Regions from separate parts of the Kitasatospora dryopteridis genome, predicted to be linked through region 4. Evidence: riboswitches for the same ligand, from Rfam matches in the RefSeq annotation. Region 4 holds a riboswitch; each other region holds the start of a gene.

Region 1 (5,764 bases), 4.1 Mb from region 4:
GCGCCGCCGCGGAGGCCGCCCGGGTGGTGGAGAAGCTCCAGGCGGAGCTCACCGAGGTGCGCGCCTCGGCCCGGGCGGACCTGGAGCGGCAGCGGGCCGACGCGGAGGGGGTGCGCCGGGAGGCGGAGTCGCTGCGCAAGCGCGTCCGCTCCCTGGAGAGCGACACCCGGCGCGCGCAGGCGGAGGTCCGCAAGCTGCAGGCCGAGTTGGACGCCGCCCGGGCCGCCGCCGCGGCCGAGCGCAGTGCGGCGGAGGGCGAGGCGCGCCGGCTGCGGCACCGGATCACCGAGCTGGAGACGGCCGCCGAGGCCGGCCGCGTTCGGCGCGCGAGGGCCGGAGCGTGGAGGACATGCGGCTGCGGCTGCTGCTCGACACCGTGCTCCAGTCGGCGCAGGGCCTGCAGCGGGAGTTGGCGCTGCCGGTCTCCCAGCTGCGGCCAGCCGATCTGGTGGACGCGGTGGAGCCCGGTTCGGCGAACCCGCACGACGTGGCCCGGCGCGGGCTGGCCGAGGACGACCCGGCGCTGCTCGACCAGCTGCTGGCGATCCCTCAGGTGCATCTGGTGGTGGACGGCTACAACGTGACCAAGACCGGCTATCCGGCGCTGCCGCTGGAGCAGCAGCGGATGCGGCTGCTCGGCGGGCTGGCGATGCTGGCGCAGCGCACCCAGGCCGAGGTGACCTGCGTCTTCGACGGGCAGGACCTGGACGTTCCGGTGATCATGGCGCCGCCGCGCGGGGTCCGGGTCCGCTTCAGCCGCACGGGGGAGACCGCGGACGAACTGATCCGCCGCCTGGTGCGGGCCGAGCCGCAGGGCCGGCCGGTCGTGGTGGTCTCCACCGACAAGGAGGTCGCGGACGGCGTGCGGAAGGCGGGAGCGCGTCCGGTCGCGTCGATTCTGCTGCTCAACCGGCTCGCCAGGCCCTGACGGGCCGTCGGCCCAGGTGGCGGGGTTGTGTCGGGGTGGTGAAATCCGGGTCCGCGCGACAAGTTCGCCCGGGCGGGGAGTGGCGCCGAGGGCGGATCTTCACTAGGGTCTGGCGTCAAACCTATTTTCCGGACGTCCACTCGATCGGGTGAGTCCAGCAGGAAGAAGGAGCTAGTCCCTTGGCCTCCCACCGCCGTCCCAAGCAGCCGAGCCGCGCGCGGGTCACCGTGCTCACCGCTGCCGCCGCGACTGCGGTCGCCCTCTCCGCCCAGGCCGCCGCACACGCCGCGCCGGCCAAGCCGAGCAAGGACGAGGTGAAGGTCCAGGTCGACAAGCTGCTCGAGGAGCAGGAGCAGGCGGCCGAGAAGTACAACGGCGCCAAGGAGCGGGCCGACCAGCTCCGCAAGCAGGCCGACCAGCTGCAGGACCAGATCGCCCGCGGCCAGGAGCAGCTCTCCCAGGTGGCGTCCGGCCTGTCCGCGGTGGCGGCCGACCAGTACCGCACCGGTGGCGTGGACCCGACGGTCGCGCTGATGCTGGACTCGAACCCGGACAACTACCTCGACCGGGCGTCCAGCAACGAGCAGGCCACCGACACCCAGGCGTCCACGCTGAAGGGCCTGCGGGACCAGCAGCGCCGGCTGGACCAGCAGAAGCAGGAGGCCGCGGCCATCCTCGCCGAGCTGGACAACTCCACCCAGGCGCTGAACGACGCCAAGGCGGACGTCCAGAAGAAGCTCTCCGAGGCCCAGCGCCTGCTGAGCACGCTGACCGCCGCCGAGCGCGCCGCGATCCTCGGCAGCGACCGCGCCTCGCGCAGCGACGACCGCTACGACGTCGGCAGCCTGCCGCCGGCCGCGGGCTACGCGGCGACCGCCGTCTCGGCGGCGATGGGCAAGCGCGGCACCCCGTACGTCTGGGGCGCCACCGGCCCGAACTCCTTCGACTGCTCCGGCCTGATGGTGTGGGCGTACGCCAAGGCCGGCGTGTCGCTGCCGCGCACCTCGCAGTCGCAGGCGAGCGTCGGCACCCGCGTCCCCTCGTTGGCCGCCGCCCAGCCGGGTGACCTCGTCATCTACTACTCGGACGCGCACCACGTCGGCATGTACGTCGGCAACGGCCTCGTCGTCCACGCGCCGCGCACCGGCGACGTGGTGAAGCTGATGGATGCGGACATCCTGCCGATCAAGACCATTCGCCGCGTCTGACCCATCGGTAGCAATTCAGACATATGCCTCACCTGCGGCGTTTCTGACGTCGCATGACACGCCCGGGCGCGTCGTGATCACTGTGTGATCTCCGACACGCCCGGGCGTCGGCTTTGTCGGGCGTGCGGTGAAAACTCGTCAGCCGAGCGTGGATTATCGGTCACGGGCAGTCGCAATCACATTTTCACGACAACATTCCCCCGATGTTTTTCTGACAAGGATTTGAACGGATCACGGATCGGTTACTAGGGTCATGACCCACGGACCGCCGCACAGTCGAGCGCCCAACCCGGGCGACGGTGGCGGTCACCGCCGAGTCCGCGACGCAGCAGGGCAGTCCGACTGCCCACGGGGAGCCCCTGCGGGGGCGCTGTCGAACGGAGCCGGGGAACCACGTTTCCCCCGGGGTGAATCGGCGTCAGGTCGGCCGCGCCGGCCGGGCCGCGGATCGGACCGCGGACCGTGCAGGGGTGGCCGTGAGGCGTCGTAGGGCAATGCTTCCGGCCCGAACCCGTCAGCTCACCCGGTAGGCGGTGTGAGGAAGAAGGAGTCCGCCTTCGTGGCGTCCCATCGTCGTCCCAAGCCCGTCGGCCGTACCCGCGCCTCGATCCTGACTGCGGCAGCCGCCACTGCGGTGGCACTTTCCTCGCAGACCGGTGCGTACGCCGACCCGGCACCCACCAAGGAGCAGGTCGCGGCCCAGGTCGACCAGCTCAACGAGCAGGCCGAGGCCGCCAACGAGGAGTACCTCGCGGCGACCGAGAAGCAGCAGGACCTGCAGAAGCAGGTCACCCAGCTCCAGGACCAGGTCGCCCGCCAGCAGGCGGAGGTGAGCGGCGTTCAGGGCCGCCTCGCCGAGGTGGCCGCCCAGCAGTACCGCGACGGCGGCATCTCGCCCACGGTCAAGCTGATGCTCTCCAGCAACCCCGGCGACTTCCTCGGCCAGGCCGGGGCGGTCAGCCGGATGAATGCGACCCAGGCCGACACGCTCAAGTCCTTCAAGGCCGAGCAGGCCAAGCTGGACGTCCAGAAGACCGAGGCCGAGCACAAGCTCGCCGAGCTGGACACCAGCACCCGGGCCCTCAAGGCCAAGAAGGAGGAGTTCCAGGGCAAGCTGGCCAAGGCCAGTGCCCTGCTGAACACCCTCACCCAGAAGGAGAAGGACGATCTGGCCGCCGCCGAGGCCCGTGCCGCGGCTGCCGCCAAGTCCACCGCCGACCGGGCCTCGCGCGACACCACCCGTACCGACCTCGGCACCGCCGACGTGCCGACCGGGTCCTACACCGCGCGGGCGATCGAGGCCGTGAAGTCCAAGCTGGGCTCCCCGTACGTGTACGGAGCCACCGGCCCCAACCAGTTCGACTGCTCCGGTCTGATGCAGTGGGCGTACCGCCAGGCCGGCGTGTCGATCCCGCGGACCTCGCAGTCGCAGGCCGGTGCGGGCACCAACGTCGGCACCAACATCGCCAACGCCAAGCCCGGCGACCTGGTCATCTACTACGGCGACCGGCACCACGTCGGCATGTACGTGGGCGGCGGCCAGGTGATCCACGCGCCGCACACCGGCGCGGTGGTCCGCTACGTCTCGGCGACCGCGATGCCGATCTCGGCGATCGTGCGGGTCTGACGTCCCGTCCGGCGGCCTGCCGCGGGCCCGGCTCCCCAGGGGCCGGGCCCGCGGCCGTTCCCGCAGGCAGGTGGGCCGATTCGGCCGAATGTCCGATTGAAGGTCAAATATTCGCGGATGGCAGGGTTTGGACTAGATCGGCGGGACTCGCTAACGTCTGCCCCCGGACCTCCGCGAGGACGACCGCCCGTCGGGGCGGCCGCGGGCGTCCGGCCGCAGGAACGGAGCCGCCGCCGCATGTCCGTGCACCGTCGCCCCCAACTGCCGGGCGGTCACGCCCTCGCCCGAGCGCTGGTACTCACCGCCGCGGCCACCACCGCCGTGGGCGCCTCCGTCGGCACCGGCGCCTGGGGCGCCCCCGCAGCGCCGACCGACCCCTCCCGGCGGACGGCCGACGTCAAGTCCAGGGTCGACCGGCTCTACGACGAGGCCGAGCAGGCCAGCGAACGGGCGAACGCCGCCCAGGAGGAGCAGCGGAGGCTGCAGGACGAGGCCACCCACCTCCAGGAGCAGGTCGCCACCGGGCAGGAGGAGCTCAACGGCCTCTACACCGACCTCGCCACCGCCGCCGCCGCGCAGTACCGGGACGGCGGCCTCGACCCGGCCGTCCGGCTGATGCTGGAGTCCGACCCGGCCGCGTACCTCACCCGGGCCCGCGCCCTCGACCAGGCCGCCGGCCGCCAGGGCGAGACCCTGCACCGCGTCCTCGAGCGCCAGCGCAGGCTCGACCAGCGGCGCGCCGAGGCCACCTCCAAGCTCGCCGAGCTGGAGGACGTCCGCCGCTCCCTCGCCGCGAGCAAGGAGGAGATCCGGCAGCGGCTCGGCGACGCCCAGCGGCTGCTCGGCGGCCTCACCGCCGCCGAGCGCGCCCGGCTGGCGGAGGACGACGACGCCGCCGCGGCCCGCCGCGCCGCCCGGGGCCCCGAACGCCCCGACCTCGGCGACCGGCCGGCCTCCTCCGGGCGCGCGGCTACCGCACTGGCCGCCGCCATCAGTAAGATCGGTTCTCCGTATGTGTACGGATCGACCGGCCCTCGTACCTTCGACTGCTCCGGTCTGATGTACTGGAGCTGGCGGCAGGCCGGAGTCTCCCTGCCGCGCACCTCGCAGGCGCAGGCGAACGCGGGGCGGCGAGTGAGCCTGTCCGAGGCGCAACCGGGAGACCTGGTGATCTTCTACAGGGACATGCACCACGTCGGCATGTACGCCGGCGGGGGCGTCGTCGTGCACGCCCCCTACCCGGGCGCCCGGGTCCGCTACGAGAGCGTCAACGCCATGCCCGTCAGCGGGGTGGTGCGGGTCTGAGCACCGTCCACCGGCAGCCCGGCCCGTCCGGCGGGGAGGCCGAGCCCCTGGTCACCGACCTGCCCCGGCATTCCGCGGCGGGCCGTTCCGCACCTCCCGCCGGAGGGCGGCTCTCCCGGCGCGCCGCGCTGCTGCTCGCCGCCGGCGGCCTCCTCCAGCTGTCCGCACCCCGCGCCGTGCCCGCCGCCGACCTGCGGGCCGCAGCCCTGCTGCCGCAGGGCGTGCCGAACGCCGGCATCCGGGCCCGGATCGACGACGTGCTCGCCGACCGGGCCCGCGCCCTGCTGCGCGCCGACCGCGCCGCGCTGCTCGCCGGCACCGCCCCGGCCGCCCGCGCCGCCCAGGACCGGGCCGCCGCCAGGGTCGCCGCCGTGCCCTTCTCCGCGGTCGAGTACCGGATCAGCGAGATCGGCGAACCGGGCCCCGACGGGCGGCTCACCGTCACCGCGGGCCTCTCCCACCGGCTGCGCGGCATCGACGAGCATCCCGCCGTCCTCCCGCGCCGCCTCACCTTCGACCGCACCCCCGCCGGCTGGCTGCTCTCCGGGGACGAGCCCGACGGCAGCGCCGCCCTCTGGGACCTCGGCGAGACCCGGGTCGCCCGGGGCGAGCGCTCCCTCGTCCTCGGCCTCGGAACGGCCGAGGAGCTCGCCGACCTGGCCTCCGTCGCCGACCGCGCCGTGCCGGCCGTCTCCG
Region 2 (5,764 bases), 4.7 Mb from region 4:
GGAGGCGCCCGAGGGCGTGCTGGCCTTCCGCCGGGACAGCGCGCAGGGCTCCTTCGTCTGCACCTCCAACACCACCGGTGCGCCGGTCCGGATCCCGGCTCCCGGACGTATCCTGCTGTCCTCCGCGGACACCGAGGCCGCGGACGGCGAGATTCTGCTGGCAGCGGACAGCACCGTATGGTGGGCGGTCTGAGATGGTTGCAATAGGCTCTGGGATCGTGACTACGGCGCGACTCTCGGACATCGCGGCGCAGGCGGGGGTCAGTGAAGCCACCGTCAGCCGCGTACTCAACGGCAAGGCGGGCGTCTCCGCGACCACCCGCCAGACCGTACTGGCCGCCCTCGACGTACTCGGGTACGAGAGGCCCACCCGGCTGCGGCAGCGCAGCGCGGGTCTGATCGGTCTGATCATCCCGGAGCTCAACAACCCGATCTTCCCGGCGCTCGCGCAGGTGATCGAGCAGGTGCTCAGCCGGCACGGCTACACGCCGGTCCTGTGCACCCAGACCCCCGGTGGCTCCACCGAGGACGAACTCGTGGAGCTGCTGGTGGAGCGGGGGGTGGCCGGCATCGTCTTCGTTTCCGGTCTGCACGCCGACACCACGGCCGACCACGAGCGGTACAACAAGCTGATCGGCCGCCAGGTGCCGTTCGTGATGATCAACGGCTACAGCGAGCGGATCGCCGCGCCGTTCATCTCGCCGGACGACCGGGCGGCGATGTGGATGGCCGTCCAGCACCTGGTCGAGCTCGGCCACACGAAGATCGGCCTCGCGATCGGGCAGCGGCGCTTCGTGCCGGTGCTCCGGAAGGTCGAGGGCTTCCGGGCGGCCGTGCAGGAACTCCTCGGGCTGACCGAGGAGGAGGCCGACGGCTGGGTCCACCACACGCTGTTCAGCGTGGAGGGCGGGCACGCCGCGGCCGGTGTGCTGCTCGACAAGGGCTGCACCGCGATCGTCTGCGGCAGCGACATGATGGCGCTCGGCGCGATCCGCGCGGCCCGGCAGCGCGGACTGTCCGTGCCGCAGGACGTCTCGGTGGTCGGGTTCGACGACTCGCCGCTGATAGCGTTCACCGAGCCGCCGCTGACCACCATCCGCCAGCCGGTGGAGGCCATGGCCACCGCCGCCGTCGACGCCCTCCTCGAGGAGGTCGGCGGAAACCCCGCGCAGCGCGCGGAGTTCATGTTCCAGCCGGAGCTCGTGATGCGCGGCTCCACCGGCGCCAGCGTGCGCTGACCCCCCGTCGAGCCCCACCGGGCAGCGGCACACCCGTACGGCCCCGGAGAGCCCTCTCTCCGGGGCCGCAGCCGTCTCTGGGGGGCCTTGTGGCAGCCACTGGGGCGCGGGCAGCCACCAGGGGCGCTGGGAGGTGCCCTCAGTGCCCCTGGTGGCTGCCTCCGGGGCCGTCAGGCGATCCCTCAGCCCTCTTCGACGGTGCGGTGCGGGCGGGCGGTGCGTTCGGCGTCGGCGGCGTCGCCGGTGCGGGCCTCGGTGCGCCGGCTGCGGGCCAGGTAGTCGCGGACGACGAGCTCGACCGCGTCCTGCGGGTTGCCCGCTCCGGCGGCCAGCATGACCTCGATCGCCAGATCGGCGTCCAGTGTGACGGTGACCTTCGCTGCCATGGCGGCTCCTCAACTCCGGGGGAGCGTCAGCCTATCCGGGCGGGAAAGCGGGAAGAGGCGGGCAGGCCGAAGCCCCGGAGCGGCGGAAGGCTGCTCCGGGGCATCGGTCGGGAGAGGGGCGCCCGGGCCGTGGGACCCGGTTACGGCTTCGGGCGCCTGGCCCCGGCGTACGGGACGCCGGGGCGGGGTGGATCAGACCCGGCCGGCGAAGTCCGGCGCCCAGTTGGCGATGGTCTGGACGCGCACACCGGCGCGCGGGTTGGCCGCCTCGACGTACTTGCCGTCGCCGATGTACATGGCGACGTGGTGCACGCCCGAGTTGGCGCCGTTGTTGGACCAGAACAGCAGGTCGCCCGGCTGCAGGTTGTCCAGCGAGACGCGGGTCGAGTAGTCGGCCTGGTCGGCGGCGACGCGCGGGACGGAGATGCCCGCGGCGCGCAGCGCGGCCTGGGTGAGGCCGGAGCAGTCCCAGCCGCCGTTGCCGGTGCCGCCGTAGATGTAGGCCTGGCCCACCTTGGAGAGCGCGAAGTTGACCGCGGCGGCCTTGGAGCCGGTGGCGGCCTTCGCGGCCGTGGTGGTGGTGCTCGCCTTGACCGCGGTGGCCGGGGCAGCCTGCGCCTTGGCCGGGGCGGCCTGGGCGGCCTGGGCGGTGGCGGCGGTGCCGAGCGACAGCTTCTGGCCCGGGTAGATGGAGTGCGGACCCTGCTTCAGGACCGACTTGTTGAGCTCGTAGAGCTTCTGCCAGCCGCCCTGGACGTGGTTGCGCTCGGCGATGGTCGACAGCCAGTCGCCGGCCCGGACGGTGTAGGTGCCGCCGTGGTTCCAGCGGTTCTGCTGCCAGGACTTCTTGCCCTGCCAGGCCTTGCCGTCCTGGGAGGTGCCGGCGGAGGCGGTGGAGCCGCTGCTCGCGGTGGTGGAGCCGGTGCTCGGCGCGGCCGGCTTGGCGGCCGTGCTGCTGCCGGTCGAGGCGGTGGTGGTGGAGGACGAGCCGCCGGGGTTGATCTCCGGGGCCGGGCCGCCCTTGGTCAGACCGGCCTTGACCGAGCAGACGGGCCAGGCGCCGGGGCCCTGGACGGCCAGGACCTTCTCGGCGATGGCGATCTGCTGGTCCTTGGTGGCGAGGTCGGCGCGGGCGGCGTAGGCGCCGCCACCGAAGGAGGACCAGGTGCTGTTGGTGAACTGGAGGCCACCGTAGAAGCCGTTGCCGGTGTTGATGTGCCAGTTGCCGGTGCTCTCGCACTGGGCGACCTTGTCCCAGGTGGCGACCGTGGCGGCGGAGGCGGTGCCGGCGGCGAGGGACGGGATCGACAGACCGATGCCGACGACGCCGGTGGTGGCGAGAATGCGGCGGCCGCGCTTGGAGTTGATGGACAGCATGAAGGAGCGTTCCTCTCCCACGCCTGCGAGGTGAGCTGTCGGATTCGGGCTGGAGTTGCCCGGCCGCCCGCGCGGAGGCAGCGGTCTTTCCGCTGTTTCCGCGCGCGCGGCTTCACCCCAAGCCGAGGAACGGCGCATGGCCGTTCCCGGGCGACTTACCTGGTTCCCCCGCCCCTGCCGAAGTGCGTTTCGCATTGCCAGTCGGACCGCCGGCAGGACTCGGCGTTCGGGCCAACTGGGTCCGTGTGACCACGAACGTGGGAGGACATTAGACAGAGTTAAGTTCAAACCGCAAACATGTGTGATGCCGATCACAGTCGATCTTGAATGAATTCATGATCGATTCTTCGGTGTGATTGTGATCGACTTCGGCCGCTTTTGCGCAAAACTCTTGGGCTGAAACGGGCTTGTTTATGCTTCAGGCGTCGGGCCCGGGCAGGGCCCCGGGGGGAGGGGTGGGCCGATCATGGAGCACGGTGACGGGATGCCCGAGGGGGCGCCGCGGCGGGTGGGCTCGCACCGCCGCCCCGGGCGCCGCCGACTGCTCGGCTGGATCGCCGCACCGGTCGCCGCCGCGGCGGTCGGCGGCGGGGAGTTGGCCCGCCGGGCGCTCGCCGCCCCGTCCGCCCCGCCGCCGGCCTCCGCGGCACCCTCCGCGGGCCCTGCAGGGGCTTCTGCCGGGCACACGCATGCCGCCCCGGCCCCGGCCGAGCCCTCGCCCTCCCCGGTCGATCTGACGGGCCGCCGCTGGTCGGACGCGGCCGGCTGGGGCGGCGCCGTACCCGGCCCGAAGAGCGCCGTGCGGATCTCCGACCGGGTGCTGCTGGACGCGGATGCCGCGGTCGGCTCGCTGCTCGTGGAGCCGGGGGGCTCGCTGGTCTTCGCCCCCGGGCGCAGCGTCGCGCTGGCCTCGGCGGGCAGTGTCGAGGTGCGCGGCACCCTGGTGCTGGCTCCCGCGGACGGCTCCGTGCATGCCCTGAGATTTCCCTCTGCGGACGAACGGTCCTTCCGGGGCGGCGGCATGACGATGGTGGAGGGGGACACCGGCCTCTGGGTCACCGGCTCCGGCTACCTGCGACTGGACGGCGCCGCCAAGACCGCGTGGGTGCGCGCCGCGGCCGCGCTGAAGGCCGGCGCCACCGAGCTGCAGCTGGCCGAGCCGCCGACCGGCTGGCAGCCCGGCGACGAGCTCGCCGTCACCCCGACCGGACCCCCCGACGAGGGCGACTTCTCCACCCGGTACGATCTGTGCACGATCAGACGGATCGACGGCCGCACCGTCACGCTGACCGCACCCCTGGCGCACGCCCACCCGCGCGTCGCGGTCGGCGGCGGCGTCACCGCGGGCGCCGAGGTGCTCAACCTGACCCGCAGCGTGCGGATCGAGGGCACCCCCCGCGGTCGTACCCACGTCCACCTGACCAGCTCCCGGCGGGCCGACGTCCGGCACGCCGCCCTCCGCTGGGTCGGCCCCCGCAAGGCGGGCAAGGAGACCTGGAACGGCACCCCGGTCACCGAGCCGGTCCTCGGCCGGTACGGGCTGCACTTCCACATGCTCGGCGACGCCTCCCGCGGCACCGCCGTCGAGGGCGTCGTCGTCCGCGACGCCGGCAGCCACGCCTTCGTCCCGCACGCCAGCCACGGCATCACCTTCCGCAGCTGCATCAGCCACGACACCTGGGAGGACGCCTACTGGTGGGACGGGCCGACGGACACCCGCACCCCGCAGGAGCCGTCCGACGACATCGCCTACGAGTCCTGCGTGGCCTCCCGCACCGTGTACGAGCCCGCCCCGCGCGGCTACCGGCTCACCGGCTTCTCGCTCGGGGCGGGCACCGGCGGCACCGCCCGCGACTGCGTGGCGGTCGGCGTCCAGGGCGCCGCCGGCGCCTCCGGCTACGAGTGGCCGGAGACCAGCGAGGGCGTCTGGACCTTCGAACGCTGCCTCGCCCACAACAACCTGCAGAACGGGATCTTCGTCTGGCTGAACGCCCGCCACCACCACACCGTCGACCGCTTCGTGGCCTACCACAACGGCGGCTGGGGCATCGAGCACGGCGCCTACCTCAACGACTTCGACTACACCTCCGGCGTGCTGTACGGCAACGCCGCCGGGGGAGTGGCCGTGCACGCCCTCGGCCGCGACAAGGGCACCGTCTTCGACGGCATGCTCATCGACGCCGCGGGACAGTCCGACTACGCCGTCGCCACCGCCAAGCACCAGCTCGCCGGAACGACGGTGACGATCGGCCGGAGCCGCCTGACGGGCTACCGGAAGGCCGGAGTGGCCTTCCGCGCCGCCCCCGACGGTGAGCCGGACGACATCGCGGTGCTCGACTGCTCCTTCGGCGGCAACGAGGTCTGGCTGGACCCGCAGTCCCCGCCGCCCACCCGGATCGTGCTGCGCAGGGCCGGTGAGCGTCAGGCCGTGCGGCTGGAGCCGGGCGCCGGCAAGCCGCAGTGGAACGCGGCGGCGGCACCCGTCGCCGTGGACGGCCCGCCCCGTGCCGTCAGCACCCCCTCGATCCGGCTCGCGGACGCTGCGGCGCCCACCCGGCGGCTGCCCGTCTGAGGAGCGGGCCCGACGCGGACTCCCGTTTCATGCGGATCCGGTGAGGGCTGTGCAGGCCCGGTGTGCGCGTAGGGGCATGGCGAAGGGCCCCGACCGCTCCGGTCGGGGCCCTTCGCTCGTGCTCACTGCTCGGCCGCGGGCTCCTCGGCCTCGGCGGCCTGCTCCTCGACCGGTGCCGGCGCGGGCAGCGC
Region 3 (5,764 bases), 1.7 Mb from region 4:
GCCGCCGACCCGGCGCACCCGCAGCTGCCCGCCGTCCGGCAGGCCGGGGTGGAGGTGGAGATCGTCGAGCGGACGTCCGCGCCGGCACTGGCCCGCCTGCTGGCCGGGGCCGCGCCCGTGCTCTGGCTGGGCAGCCCGGACGGCGACCCGGGCCTGACCGACGCGCTCGCCCGGCTGGCGGTCGAGGAGGCCGGCTCGGTGCCGGAGATCGAGCTGCTGCCGGGCTCGTACGACCTGCCGGGGGCGCGGCTGCTCGACCTGGCCTCGGTGATGGACCGGCTCCGCTCGCCCGGCGGCTGCCCGTGGGACGCCGAGCAGACCCACGAGTCGCTGGTGAAGTACCTGGTCGAGGAGGCGTACGAGCTCGTCGAGGCGATCGAGGAGGGCGACCGCGAGACGCTGCGCGAGGAGCTCGGGGACGTGCTGCTGCAGGTCTTCTTCCACTCCCGGATCGCCGAGGAGCACCCCGAGGACCCGTTCTCCGTGGACGACGTGGCCGGCGACATCGTGGAGAAGCTGATGTACCGGCACCCGCACGTCTTCGGCGACGTCGAGGCGACCGGCTCCGACCAGGTCGAGGCCAACTGGGAGCAGCTGAAGGCCGCGGAGAAGCAGCGCGAGTCGGTGCTCGACGGCGTGCCGTCGGGCCTGCCCGCACTGGCGTACGCGGCCAAGCTGGTGTCGAGGGTGCGCCGGGCCGGCTTCACGGCGGTGCCGGACGCGCCGTACGAGCTGCCCGGCGAGCTGACCGCGGAGAGCGCCGGCGAGCTGCTGCTGGCCGTGGCGCAGCGGGCGTACGACGCCGGGGTGGACGTCGATGCGGCGCTGCGCGGTGCCGCGCGCCGCTACCGGACGGCCGTGCGGACGGCCGAGGGGCTGTCGGACTGACGCTGCGGGGGCACGACCTCGCTGATCGCCTCGCCGACCAGGGCGAGCAGCTCGGCGAGCGGGGCGAGGCTGTCGGGCAGGTCGGCGAAGGAGACGATCCGCTCGCCGTGCGGGCCGGCGACCGCGAAGAGGTCGATCGGGCCGAGGTGCTTGGTGGCGGTCTCCACCAGGGCGGCGATGTCGCTCGGCTGGTGGGCGTCGCCGCTGACGCCGACCACCGGGCAGCCCGGGCGGTCGAGCTCGGTGGCCAGGTCCTCCGCCACGCCGGGGCGCAGGTCGGCGACGAGCATGCCCGCGGCCCCTGCGGCGGCGAAGCGGCGGGCGAGGTCCGCCCCCTCGCCCCCGCTGAGTACGGCGATGACCACCACTGCCCCGGCTACTCGCACGGCCTGCTCCTCTCTGAGCACGCTTCCCCGTGGACGGCACCGCACGGCCGCCCGTCATCGGTTATCGGAGGATCGTAGGCACCCCGCGACCCTCCGCAACAGGGATTACCCCCCAGGTGACCAGACTCACGCCCGTCCGGGCGGACGGTCCGGGGCGTGTCCCACGGGTGCACGGCGGACGGTGCCTGGCGTCGGGCGGGCCGCCGTCCAGCGGATACCGTCGGGGCATGCCGGAGACGTCCCGAACCGACCAGCCCGAACTCTTCACCTGGGAGTTCGCCGCCGACCCGTACCCCGCCTACGCCTGGCTGCGCGAGCACGCGCCGGTGCACCGCACCACGCTGCCCAGCGGAGTGGAGGCCTGGCTGGTGACCCGGTACGCGGACGCCCGGCAGGCCCTCGCGGACAGCAGGCTGTCGAAGAACCCGGTGCACCACAGCGAGCAGGCGCACCGCTCCGGCCGGGTCGGCATCCCGGGTGAGCGGCAGGCCGACCTGATGACGCACCTGCTGAACATCGACCCGCCGGACCACACCCGGCTGCGCCGGCTGGTGTCCAAGGCGTTCACCCCGCGGCGGGTCGCGGAGTTCGAGCCGCGGGTGCAGCAGCTCACCGACCGGCTGATCGACTCCTTCGCCGGGCGCGGCACCGCCGACCTGATCCACGAGTTCGCCTTCCCGCTGCCGATCTACGCGATCTGCGACCTGCTGGGCGTGCCGCCCGAGGACCAGGACGACTTCCGGGACTGGGCCGGAATGATGATCCGACACCACGGAGGGCAGCGCGGCGGCGTCGGCCGGGCCGTGAAGCGGATGCGCGGCTACCTAGCGGAGCTGATCCACCGCAAGCGGGCCGACCCCGGCGACGACCTGATCTCCGGGCTGATCAGGGCCAGCGACCACGGCGAGCACCTGACCGAGAACGAGGCCGCGGCGATGGCCTTCATCCTGCTGTTCGCCGGCTTCGAGACCACCGTCAACCTGATCGGCAACGGCCTGTACGCGCTGCTGCGCAACCCCGGCCAGCGGGCGCTGCTCCAGGAGTCGCTGGCCCGCGGCGAGAGCGGCCTGCTGGAGACCGGGATCGAGGAGCTGCTCCGCTACGACGGGCCGGTGGAGCTGGCCACCTGGCGGTTCGCGACCCGGCCGCTGGCGATCGGCGGGGTGGAGATCCCGGTCGGCGACCCGGTGCTGGTCGTGCTGGCGGCGGCCGACCGCGACCCGGCCAGGTTCGCCGACGAGAACACCCTGGACCTCGCCCGCACCGACAACCCGCACCTGGGCTTCGGCCACGGCATCCACTACTGCATCGGTGCGCCGTTGGCCCGGCTGGAGGGCCGGGCGGCGCTGGCGACGCTGCTGACCAGGCTGCCCGACCTCGCGCTGGCCGCCGACCCGGCCGACCTGCGCTGGCGCGGCGGCCTCATCATGCGGGGGCTGCGCGAGCTGCCGGTCGCCTTCACCCCGAAGGCGGACGTTCCACCGCCGCCCGGGCGGGACGACACCGCCTGACGGTGTGTCGTGTCGCCGCCGGGAGACCGGGACTGAACACTCATCAATCAGGACAAACCAGTATCGTTCGTGGGCGATAATCAGTTCGCCGTAATTCTTGCGTGATATGAGCGATATGAGCTTGTGATCGGTCGTCGGCTCTGCCTACTCTCCGGATCAGTCCGCAGCAGCGGACCCCGGCTGCGGAAACGCCGAATCCTGTCCGCCGCATCCCGGGCCTGACGACCGAAGACGAAGGACAGGGGCGGGGGAACCACGTTCGTCGCCGTCCCCACGGCTAGGGGTGAAGCCGCGTCAGCAGGACCCCTCCTGCGGCCGCGGCCGGGCCAAGCCTCCCGGTCCGAACCCGACAGCTCACCTCGCAGGCGTTCGGAGAGGGACAACCCATGCTCTTCACCGGACCTGGCCGCCACCGCCGCAGGACCTCCGCCGAGAAGGCGGTCGCCGTCGCGGGTGTCGCCGGTGTCGGCCTCGCCATGCCGCTGCTCACCGCGGCGGGCGCGCATGCCGCCCCCGTCTCGATCTGGGACAAGGTCGCCCAGTGCGAGAGCGGCGGGAACTGGAAGATCAACACCGGCAACGGCTACTACGGCGGGCTGCAGTTCAGCGCACGCACCTGGAAGGGGTTCGGCGGCGCCCGGTACGCGCCGCTCGCCCACCAGGCGAGCAAGAGCCAGCAGATCGCCGTCGCCGAGAAGGTGCTGGCCTCCCAGGGGCCCAATGCGTGGCCGGTCTGTTCCAAACGCGCCGGCCTGACCCGCGCCTCCGCCTCGAGTACCGGGGCGGCCGGCACCGCCCAGTCCGGCACCGCCCAGTCCGGTAGCGGGCAGTCCGGCAGCGGGCAGCGCTCGGGCTCGCCGCGGTTCCCCGGCCACGGCGGGTGGGACGCGTCCGGCGGCGTGTACTGGTACCAGAAGGACGACCGCTGGTACTGGACGGCGCACCGCGAGATCTACGAGCGGTACCTGCCGCCGACCCCGGCCGGGCCGGCCGGCGGCGACGACGGGGACGCCGCGGCGGAGGACTCCGGGCGGACGCTCCAGGCCGTCCCCGTCCCCGCGGTCGGCCGCGCGACGTACACCGTGCAGCCCGGCGACACGCTCTCCGGCATCGCCGCCGACCGCGGCCAGGCCGGCGGCTGGGAGCAGCTGTACGCGAACAACAGGGAGGTCGTCGGCGCCGACCCCGACCTGATCCTGCCCGGCCAGCAGCTGCAGCTGGACTGACGGACCGGCACTGTACGAACGGCCCGTCCGCCCGCGGGGCGGCACCCGGGGGCGGACGGCCGGTTTTGTGGTCCTTCAGGTGAACTACCGGCGAGTAGCCAGGTCACACGGTGAGACAGGGCCATGCGCGGCGTGGCCCCGTGGGCCCGTGCGGTTAGGCTCTGGTCGTAACGACCCTCATCCGCTTCCGCTAGGAGATGCCTCGTGCCGTCCATTGATGTCGTCGTAGCCCGCGAAATCCTCGACTCCCGCGGTAACCCCACGGTCGAGGTCGAGGTCGGCCTCGACGACGGCAGCACCGGTCGTGCCGCTGTCCCGTCCGGTGCCTCCACCGGTGCCTTCGAGGCCCTGGAGCTTCGCGACGGCGACAAGAACCGCTACTTCGGCAAGGGCGTGGAGAAGGCCGTCCTCGCCGTCATCGAGCAGATCGGCCCGGAGCTGGTCGGCTACGACGCCACCGAGCAGCGCCTGATCGACCAGGCCATGCTCGACCTGGACGCCACCCCCGACAAGTCCTCGCTCGGCGCCAACGCCATCCTCGGCGTCTCCCTCGCCGTGGCGCACGCCGCCTCCGAGGCCAGCGACCTGCCGCTGTTCCGCTACCTGGGCGGCCCCAACGCGCACGTCCTGCCGGTGCCGATGATGAACATCCTCAACGGCGGCTCGCACGCGGACTCCAACGTCGACATCCAGGAGTTCATGATCGCCCCGATCGGCGCGGAGTCCTTCTCCGAGGCCGTCCGCTGGGGCGTCGAGGTCTACCACACCCTCAAGGGCGTGCTGAAGGAGCGCGGCCTGTCCACCGGCCTCGGCGACGAGGGCGGCTTCGCGCCGAACCTGGACTCCAACCGCGAGGCCCTCGACCTGATCGTCGAGGCCATCAAGAAGGCCGGTTACACCCCGGGCAAGGACGTCGCGCTCGCCCTGGACGTCGCGTCCTCCGAGTTCCACAACGACGGCGCCTACACCTTCGAGGGCAAGGCGATCTCCTCCGCCGAGCTCATCGACTACTACGCCGAGCTGGTCGCCGCGTACCCGCTGGTCTCCATCGAGGACCCGCTGGACGAGTCGGACTGGGACGGCTGGAAGGCCATGACCGACAAGCTGGGCGACAAGGTCCAGCTGGTCGGCGACGACCTGTTCGTCACCAACCCGGAGCGCCTGCGCCGCGGCATCGAGACCGGCACCGCCAACGCGCTGCTGGTGAAGGTCAACCAGATCGGCTCGCTCACCGAGACCCTGGACGCCGTCGAGCTGGCCCAGCGCAACGGCTACCGCTGCATGATGTCGCACCGCTCCGGCGAGACCGAGGACGTCACCATCGCCGACCTCGCCGTCGCCACCAACTGCGGCCAGATCAAGACCGGCGCCCCGGCCCGCTCCGAGCGCGTCGCCAAGTACAACCAGCTGCTGCGCATCGAGGAGATCCTCGACGACGCCGCCGAGTACGCGGGCCGCGGCGCGTTCCCGCGGTTCAAGTTCGAAGGCTGACACCCCGCGGCTGACACACGGCCGCTGGACCGGTGCCCCGGCAACCACCCCGTAGGGTGGGGGCCGGGGCACCGGCGTGAGCAGGAGGGGTACGAGCGATGTGGAAGATCCCGGGACTGGCGGGGCGACCGCGCTTCACCAGCCGCGCGACCGTGCTCGTGCTCGTCCTGTGCTCGCTGGTGGCGATACTCGCCTACCCCGCAAGGCAGTTCCTGACGCAGCGCTCGGAGATCGCCGACCAGCGGGCGAGGGCGGAGCACGC
Region 4 (5,764 bases):
CGAGGTGGACGAGGTCCGCCTGGAGCTCCCCAACAAGCACCACTTCCTCGTCGACCTGGAGCCCTTCGGCCTCAAGAACGAGAACGAGGTGTACTACGCCGCCGACCGGATGTACGGCCTGATCGAGGGCACCGTGCACCGCGAGGGCGTCGTCCCGGTCATCCCCGTCGCCTGACGGCCGGGCCGGCGCACCCGCCCACGGGCCGGACGGCCGCCGCGGGGCACCTGTGCCTCCCCGCGGCGCCCGCACCCCGTCCGGCCCGGCCCGCCCGGCCCGCCCCGTCCGGCGGCCCGGGCGCACCACCCGCCGCACCACCCGCCGCTCCGCCCGCGGCGCCCCCTCAGCCCTCGCCCCCATAGGAGTTCACACCATGGCAGTCCAGCCCCCACCCGCCGACCAGCGGATCGTGATCGAGAACGTCGCCGTCGCGACGGTGGACGCGAACGACACCGAGTACGCCCGCGGCCACGTGGTGATCCTCGGCAACCGGATCGAGTCGGTGGGCGACGGCCCGGCCCCGCAGTGGCTGGACAACGTGGTGCGCCGGATCAACGGCGAGGGGCACCTGGTCACCCCCGGCCTGGTCAACACCCACCACCACTTCTACCAGTGGATCACCCGCGGCCTCGCCCAGGACAACATCCTCTTCGACTGGCTGGTCGCCCTCTACCCGACCTGGGCCCGGATCGACGACAAGCTGGTGCACGCGGCCACCCAGGGATCGGCCGCCGCCCTGCTCAAGTCCGGCTGCACCACCGCCTCCGACCACCACTACGTCTTCCCGCAGGGCGGCGGCGACATCCTCGGCGCCTCCATCGAGGGCGTGCAGGAGCTCGGCCTGCGCTTCACCGCGCTGCGCGGCTCCATGGACCGCAGCAAGAAGGACGGCGGCCTGCCGCCGGACCACGCGGTGGAGAGGACCGAGGACATCCTGATCGCCTCCGAGGCCGCCGTCGACACCTGGCACGACGCCTCCTTCGGCTCGATGCTGCACGTGGCACTCGCGCCCTGCTCCCCCTTCTCGGTCTCCACCGAACTCCTCAAGGAGTCCGCCGTGCTGGCGCGGCGCAAGGGCGTCCGGCTGCACACCCACGGCTCGGAGACGGCCGAGGAGGAGCAGTTCTGCAAGGAGCTGTTCGGCATGGGCCCGACCGACTACTTCGAGTCCACCGGCTGGCTCGGCGAGGACGTGTGGATGGCGCACTGCGTCCACATGAACGACTCCGACATCGCCAAGTTCGCCGAGACCGGCACCGGTGTCGCTCACTGCCCGTCCTCCAACGCCCGCCTGGCGGCCGGCATCGCCCGCGTCCCGGACATGCTGAAGGCCGGCGTGCCGGTCGGCCTGGGCGTGGACGGCACCGCCTCCAACGAGTCCGGCGAGCTCGGCACCGAGCTGCGCAACGCCCTGCTGATCAACCGCCTGCACGGCCGGCCGGACGCCCTGACCGCCCGTCAGTCGCTGCGCCTGGGCACCATGGGCGGCGCCCGGGTGCTCGGCCGGCAGAACGAGATCGGCTCGATCGAGCCCGGCAAGCTCGCCGACCTGGCCCTGTGGAAGATCGACGGCATCATGCACTCCTCGATCGCCGACCCGGTGGCCGCGCTCACCCTGGGCGCCCTGCCGCCGCTCGCCGTGCTCTTCGTCAACGGCAACGCGGTCGTCGAGAAGGGCGTGCTGACCACCGTCGACGAGGACCGGATCGCGCTGGCCTGCGCCCGCGCCGCGAAGGAGCTCGCCTCCCGCGTCTGATCCCAGGACTCCGGGCCGCGCCAGGGACGGTGCGCCACCCGGACTCCGCGGCCCCGGCCGGCCCGCAGCGGGCCGGGGCCGGCCGGAGCACGGCCCCCGGACCCACGGCGAGGGTCCGGGGGCTGCGGCGTGCCCGGATGTGATGGACCTGACACTGGCTGTCCGGCGCCTTGCCCTCCGGGAAGACACTGCTAACCTGCTCGGACGCCCGCGCCATGCGGGCCCCGTCCCGGGACCGCCGAGTCCCGTCCGCCCGGTGACGGCAATGCGAGATGCGACACGGACGGGAGCGGGGGAACCAGGTAAGTCGCCCTGGCCCCGCTTGCATGCTCGCGGACGGCCAGGGCTCGGGGTGAAGCCGCCCTCCGGCGGCCGGGCCACCTGACGGCCCGAATCCGACAGCTCACCTCGCAGGCGTCGTCGAGGAACAACTCCATGCCTGTTTCCGCCATCGCCCTCAAGGTGGGCGCGGTCGCCGGGCTCGGCCTGCTGGCCGTCCCCTTCCTGGGCAGCGCCGAGGCCGCCAACGTGCCCGAGGTGACCCAGGACCGGCTCGCGCCGGTCGCCATCGCCGCGGACACCGCGGCAGCCGCCTCCCTGTCCGTCCACTCCTCCGCCTGCTTCACCGCCCGGAGAATCGGCGTCGCCGTCCGCGACGCCGCCGGCAACAAGCTGGACTTCCCCGGTACCGCCCGCAACGTGCAGATCTGCCCCGACGGGGTCACCGTCACCACCGCCGCCCGCACCCTGCCGGCCGGCGTCTACACCGCCTTCGGCACCTGGCAGGACGGCAACCGGCGCTGGCACAACCTCCCGGTGCAGACGCTGGACGTCCGCAGCACCGGCACCCCGGCGCCGGCCCCGAGCCCGACCACGGCCCCGGTCGCGCCGAGCACCTCCCCCACGGCGAGCGCCACCTCGGCGCCCGCCACGCCGTCCGCGGCCCCGACCACGTCGGCCCCCAGCTTCACCGCCTCCCCGTCGGCGAGCTCCTCCCCCACCTCGACGGCCGGCGCGCCGACCTGGTCGGACGACTTCGACGGCGTGAACGTGCCGCTCGGCAGCTGGAAGGGCTGCTCCAACGGCTCGTCCATCACCGCCAGCCACTGCACCGGGCTGCCGGCCGCGGTGGACAGCAAGTGGTGGGCCTACCCGGACGGCTGGAAGGACACCAGCAAGAACGGCACCTACGCCCCGTCGAAGACGATGTCCATCGCCAACGGCCAGATGAACCTCCACCTCAACCGGGACGCCTCCGGCACCTGGGTCTCCGCGCCGGTGCCCAAGCTCCCGTCCGCCGGCGGTGACGGCGTCCAGTACGGGCGCTTCGAGGTGACCTGGAAGGCCACCTCGGCCGCCGGCTACAAGATGGCGTGGCTGCTCTGGCCGGACGACGGCATCTGGCCGCAGCACGGCGAGATCGACTTCCCCGAGGGCGACCTGAACGGCAAGATCGGTGCGTTCATGCACCGCGCCGACGCCACCTCGGGCAGCGACCAGGACGCCTTCTCCACCGGCGTCCCGACGGCCGGCGCGTGGCACACCTCGGCGGTCGACTGGCAGAAGGACGGCGTGACCTTCTACCTGGACGGCAAGGTGATCGGGCGCTCCACCGCGCGCATCCCCGGCAACGCGATGCACTGGGTGCTGCAGTCCGAGACGGCCCTCGGCGGCACCGTGCCCGCCGTGGGCTCCTCGGCGGACATCGCCATCGACTCGGTCAAGTTCTGGAAGGCCGGCTGACCTTCCTCGTCCGCCTGACCGGCGCCCTCCCCCCGGGGGCGCCGGTCAGGCGGTGCGGCCGAGCGTGGCGAGGTAGCCCCGCCAGCCGCCGTGGCCGGTGATCTCCCGGTGCACCCCGCGCTCGAGTTCGCCTCGGCGCAGCACCATGGACAGGCACGGGGTGCCGTCCTCCAGGGCGATCACGCCGAGCTCCAACTCCGGCGGCTCGCCGGGCAGGACGGTGTCGCGCAGGTGCTCCAGCGGGACGTCGTACAGCTCGCCCTCGATCGCCGAGCCGCTGCCGGGGTCGGGCAGCAGCCCGGGGCAGACGTCCCGGACGGAGAAGAAGCGGTGGCCGGGCGCGGTGCGCACCGGGCCGACCAGGTACTCGGCGACCAGCGGGTGGAACGGTCCGCCGGTCATGGCCTGGCCGTTGAAGAAGATGAGCGCCATGGGGAAGTGCCTCCGAAAACAGGCGTTCCGTACGGCTCCCGGTGCCGGGGCGGCGGGAGCCGTACGGAACGGTGAAATGTGGCGGGCGAGTTCGACGACCTGGAGGGGCGGCGGGACACCCGCGGGCGGATAGGTTGGGGTCAGTCGAGCAGGGGCAGCGCGGGCAGGGTGAGGAAGTCGACGAACTCCTCGGCCAGGGCGACCTGTTCGAAGAGCCTGGCGGCCTCGGCCCAGCGGCCCGCGGCGTAGGCGTCCGCGCCGAGTTCGGTGCGGAGCTCGGCGAGCTCCTCGGCCACGAGCCGGCGGACGAGCTCCGCGGTGGCCTTCTCACCGGTGTCGGAGAGCACGACGCCGTTGTTGATCCACTGCCAGATCTGCGAGCGGGAGATCTCGGCGGTGGCGGCGTCCTCCATCATGTTGAAGATGGCGACGGCGCCGAGGCCGCGCAGCCAGGCCTCGATGTAGCGGACGCCGACCTGGACGGCGTTGTGCAGGCCCGCACGGGTGCAGTGGCCGCCGGCGCCGGCGATGTCGAGCAGCTGGTCGGGGGTGACGGGCTCGGCGGGCGGCGGCGCGTCCTTCTGGTGCGGGCGGTCGCCGAGCACGGCGTCGAAGCTGGCGCGGGCCACCGGGACGAGGTCCGGGTGGGCGACCCAGGAGCCGTCGAAGCCGCCGGCCGCCTCGCGGTCCTTGTCGGCCTTGACCTTCTCGAAGGCGGCCGCGTTGACCTCCGGGTCCCTGCGGGAGGGGATGAACGCGGCCATGCCGCCGATCGCGTGGGCGCCGCGGCGGTGGCAGGTCTGCACCAGCAGGCGGGTGTAGGCGGCCATGAACGGCGAGGCCATGGTGACGCTGTTGCGGTCCGGCAGGATGTAGTGCTCGCCGGCGTCGCGGAAGTTCTTGACGATGGAGAAGAGGTAGTCCCAGCGGCCCGCGTTGAGGCCGGCCGCGTGGTCGCGCAGCTCGTAGAGGATCTCGTCCATCTCGAAGGCCGCGGTGATGGTCTCGATCAGCACGGTGGCGCGGATCGTGCCGTGCGGGATGCCGAGCTCGGCCTGCGCGTGGGTGAAGACGTCGTTCCACAGCCGCGCCTCGAGGTGGCTCTCGGTCTTCGGCAGGTAGAAGTACGGGCCGGAGTTCGGGTCGCCGGTGCCGCGGGCGAGCAGGCGGGCGGCGTTGTGGAAGAAGTAGAGGCCGAAGTCGAGCAGGCCGCCGGCGACCGGGGTGCCGTCGACCAGCAGGTGGGTCTCGTCGAGGTGCCAGCCGCGCGGGCGGACGACGACGGTGGCGAGTTCGGCGGCGGGCTTCAGGGTGTAGGCCTTGCCCGCGGGCGAGGTGAAGTCGATCCGGCCCTCGAAGGCGTCGATCAGGTTGAGCTGGCCTGAGACGACGTTCTCCCAGGTGGGCGAGGTGGCGTCCTCGAAGTCGGCGAGCCAGACCTTCGCGCCGGAGTTGAGCGCGTTGATCACCATCTTGCGGTCGGTGGGGCCGGTGATCTCCACCCGGCGGTCCTGGAGCGCGCGGGGCGCCTCGGCGACCTTCCAGTCGCCCGCCCGGACGTCGGCCGTCCCGGGCAGGAAGTCGAGGGTGCCGGCGGCGGCGATCTCGGCGCGGCGGGTCTTCCGTCGGGCGAGGAGCTCCTGGCGGCGGCCTTCGAAGGCGCGGTGGAGCCCGACCACGAAGGCGACGGCCTCCGGGGTGAGCACCTCCTCGGCGCGGGCGACGCGCGGACCGGCGACCGTGACGACCGGGGCGGCGGACGATGCGCCGACAGGTCCCTGATCTGCAGCCATGGGCAGGACACTCCTTGGACGGTTGAGCCAGCACTGGGGGTT

What was found. A riboswitch is a leader RNA that binds a small molecule or an ion and turns the genes downstream of it on or off. The one in region 4 is predicted to bind cyclic di-AMP.
Region 1: it holds a riboswitch for cyclic di-AMP, as region 4 does, so the genes downstream of both, ACQ614_RS10430 (NlpC/P60 family protein) here and ACQ614_RS28705 (family 16 glycosylhydrolase) in region 4, are expected to answer to the same signal.
Region 2: it holds a riboswitch for cyclic di-AMP, as region 4 does, so the genes downstream of both, ACQ614_RS07825 (transglycosylase family protein) here and ACQ614_RS28705 (family 16 glycosylhydrolase) in region 4, are expected to answer to the same signal.
Region 3: it holds a riboswitch for cyclic di-AMP, as region 4 does, so the genes downstream of both, ACQ614_RS21425 (transglycosylase family protein) here and ACQ614_RS28705 (family 16 glycosylhydrolase) in region 4, are expected to answer to the same signal.

The regions. Positions count from the first base shown of each region.
Region 1 covers NZ_CP192749.1:2,295,050-2,300,813, reverse strand. The annotation lists partial or broken gene ACQ614_RS10440 (NYN domain-containing protein) at 1-928, shown strand, start outside; gene ACQ614_RS10435 (NlpC/P60 family protein) at 1,108-2,136, shown strand; cyclic di-AMP (ydaO/yuaA leader) riboswitch at 2,495-2,685, shown strand; gene ACQ614_RS10430 (NlpC/P60 family protein) at 2,696-3,763, shown strand; gene ACQ614_RS10425 (NlpC/P60 family protein) at 4,001-5,068, shown strand; gene ACQ614_RS10420 (hypothetical protein) at 5,245-5,764, shown strand, end outside.
Region 2 covers NZ_CP192749.1:1,714,058-1,719,821, reverse strand. The annotation lists gene ACQ614_RS07840 (glycoside hydrolase family 13 protein) at 1-193, shown strand, start outside; gene ACQ614_RS07835 (LacI family DNA-binding transcriptional regulator) at 195-1,238, shown strand; gene ACQ614_RS07830 (hypothetical protein) at 1,421-1,624, opposite strand; gene ACQ614_RS07825 (transglycosylase family protein) at 1,817-3,001, opposite strand; cyclic di-AMP (ydaO/yuaA leader) riboswitch at 3,007-3,205, opposite strand; gene ACQ614_RS07820 (hypothetical protein) at 3,468-5,573, shown strand; gene ACQ614_RS07815 (hypothetical protein) at 5,696-5,764, opposite strand, start outside.
Region 3 covers NZ_CP192749.1:4,698,192-4,703,955, forward strand. The annotation lists gene ACQ614_RS21410 (MazG family protein) at 1-888, shown strand, start outside; gene ACQ614_RS21415 (SDR family NAD(P)-dependent oxidoreductase) at 846-1,274, opposite strand; gene ACQ614_RS21420 (cytochrome P450 family protein) at 1,502-2,785, shown strand; cyclic di-AMP (ydaO/yuaA leader) riboswitch at 2,979-3,167, shown strand; gene ACQ614_RS21425 (transglycosylase family protein) at 3,172-4,011, shown strand; gene eno (phosphopyruvate hydratase) at 4,216-5,502, shown strand; gene ACQ614_RS21435 (FtsB family cell division protein) at 5,601-5,764, shown strand, end outside.
Region 4 covers NZ_CP192749.1:6,369,354-6,375,117, reverse strand. The annotation lists gene pucL (factor-independent urate hydroxylase) at 1-175, shown strand, start outside; gene ACQ614_RS28710 (8-oxoguanine deaminase) at 372-1,754, shown strand; cyclic di-AMP (ydaO/yuaA leader) riboswitch at 2,011-2,186, shown strand; gene ACQ614_RS28705 (family 16 glycosylhydrolase) at 2,190-3,497, shown strand; gene ACQ614_RS28700 (allophanate hydrolase-related protein) at 3,543-3,929, opposite strand; gene aceB (malate synthase A) at 4,070-5,722, opposite strand.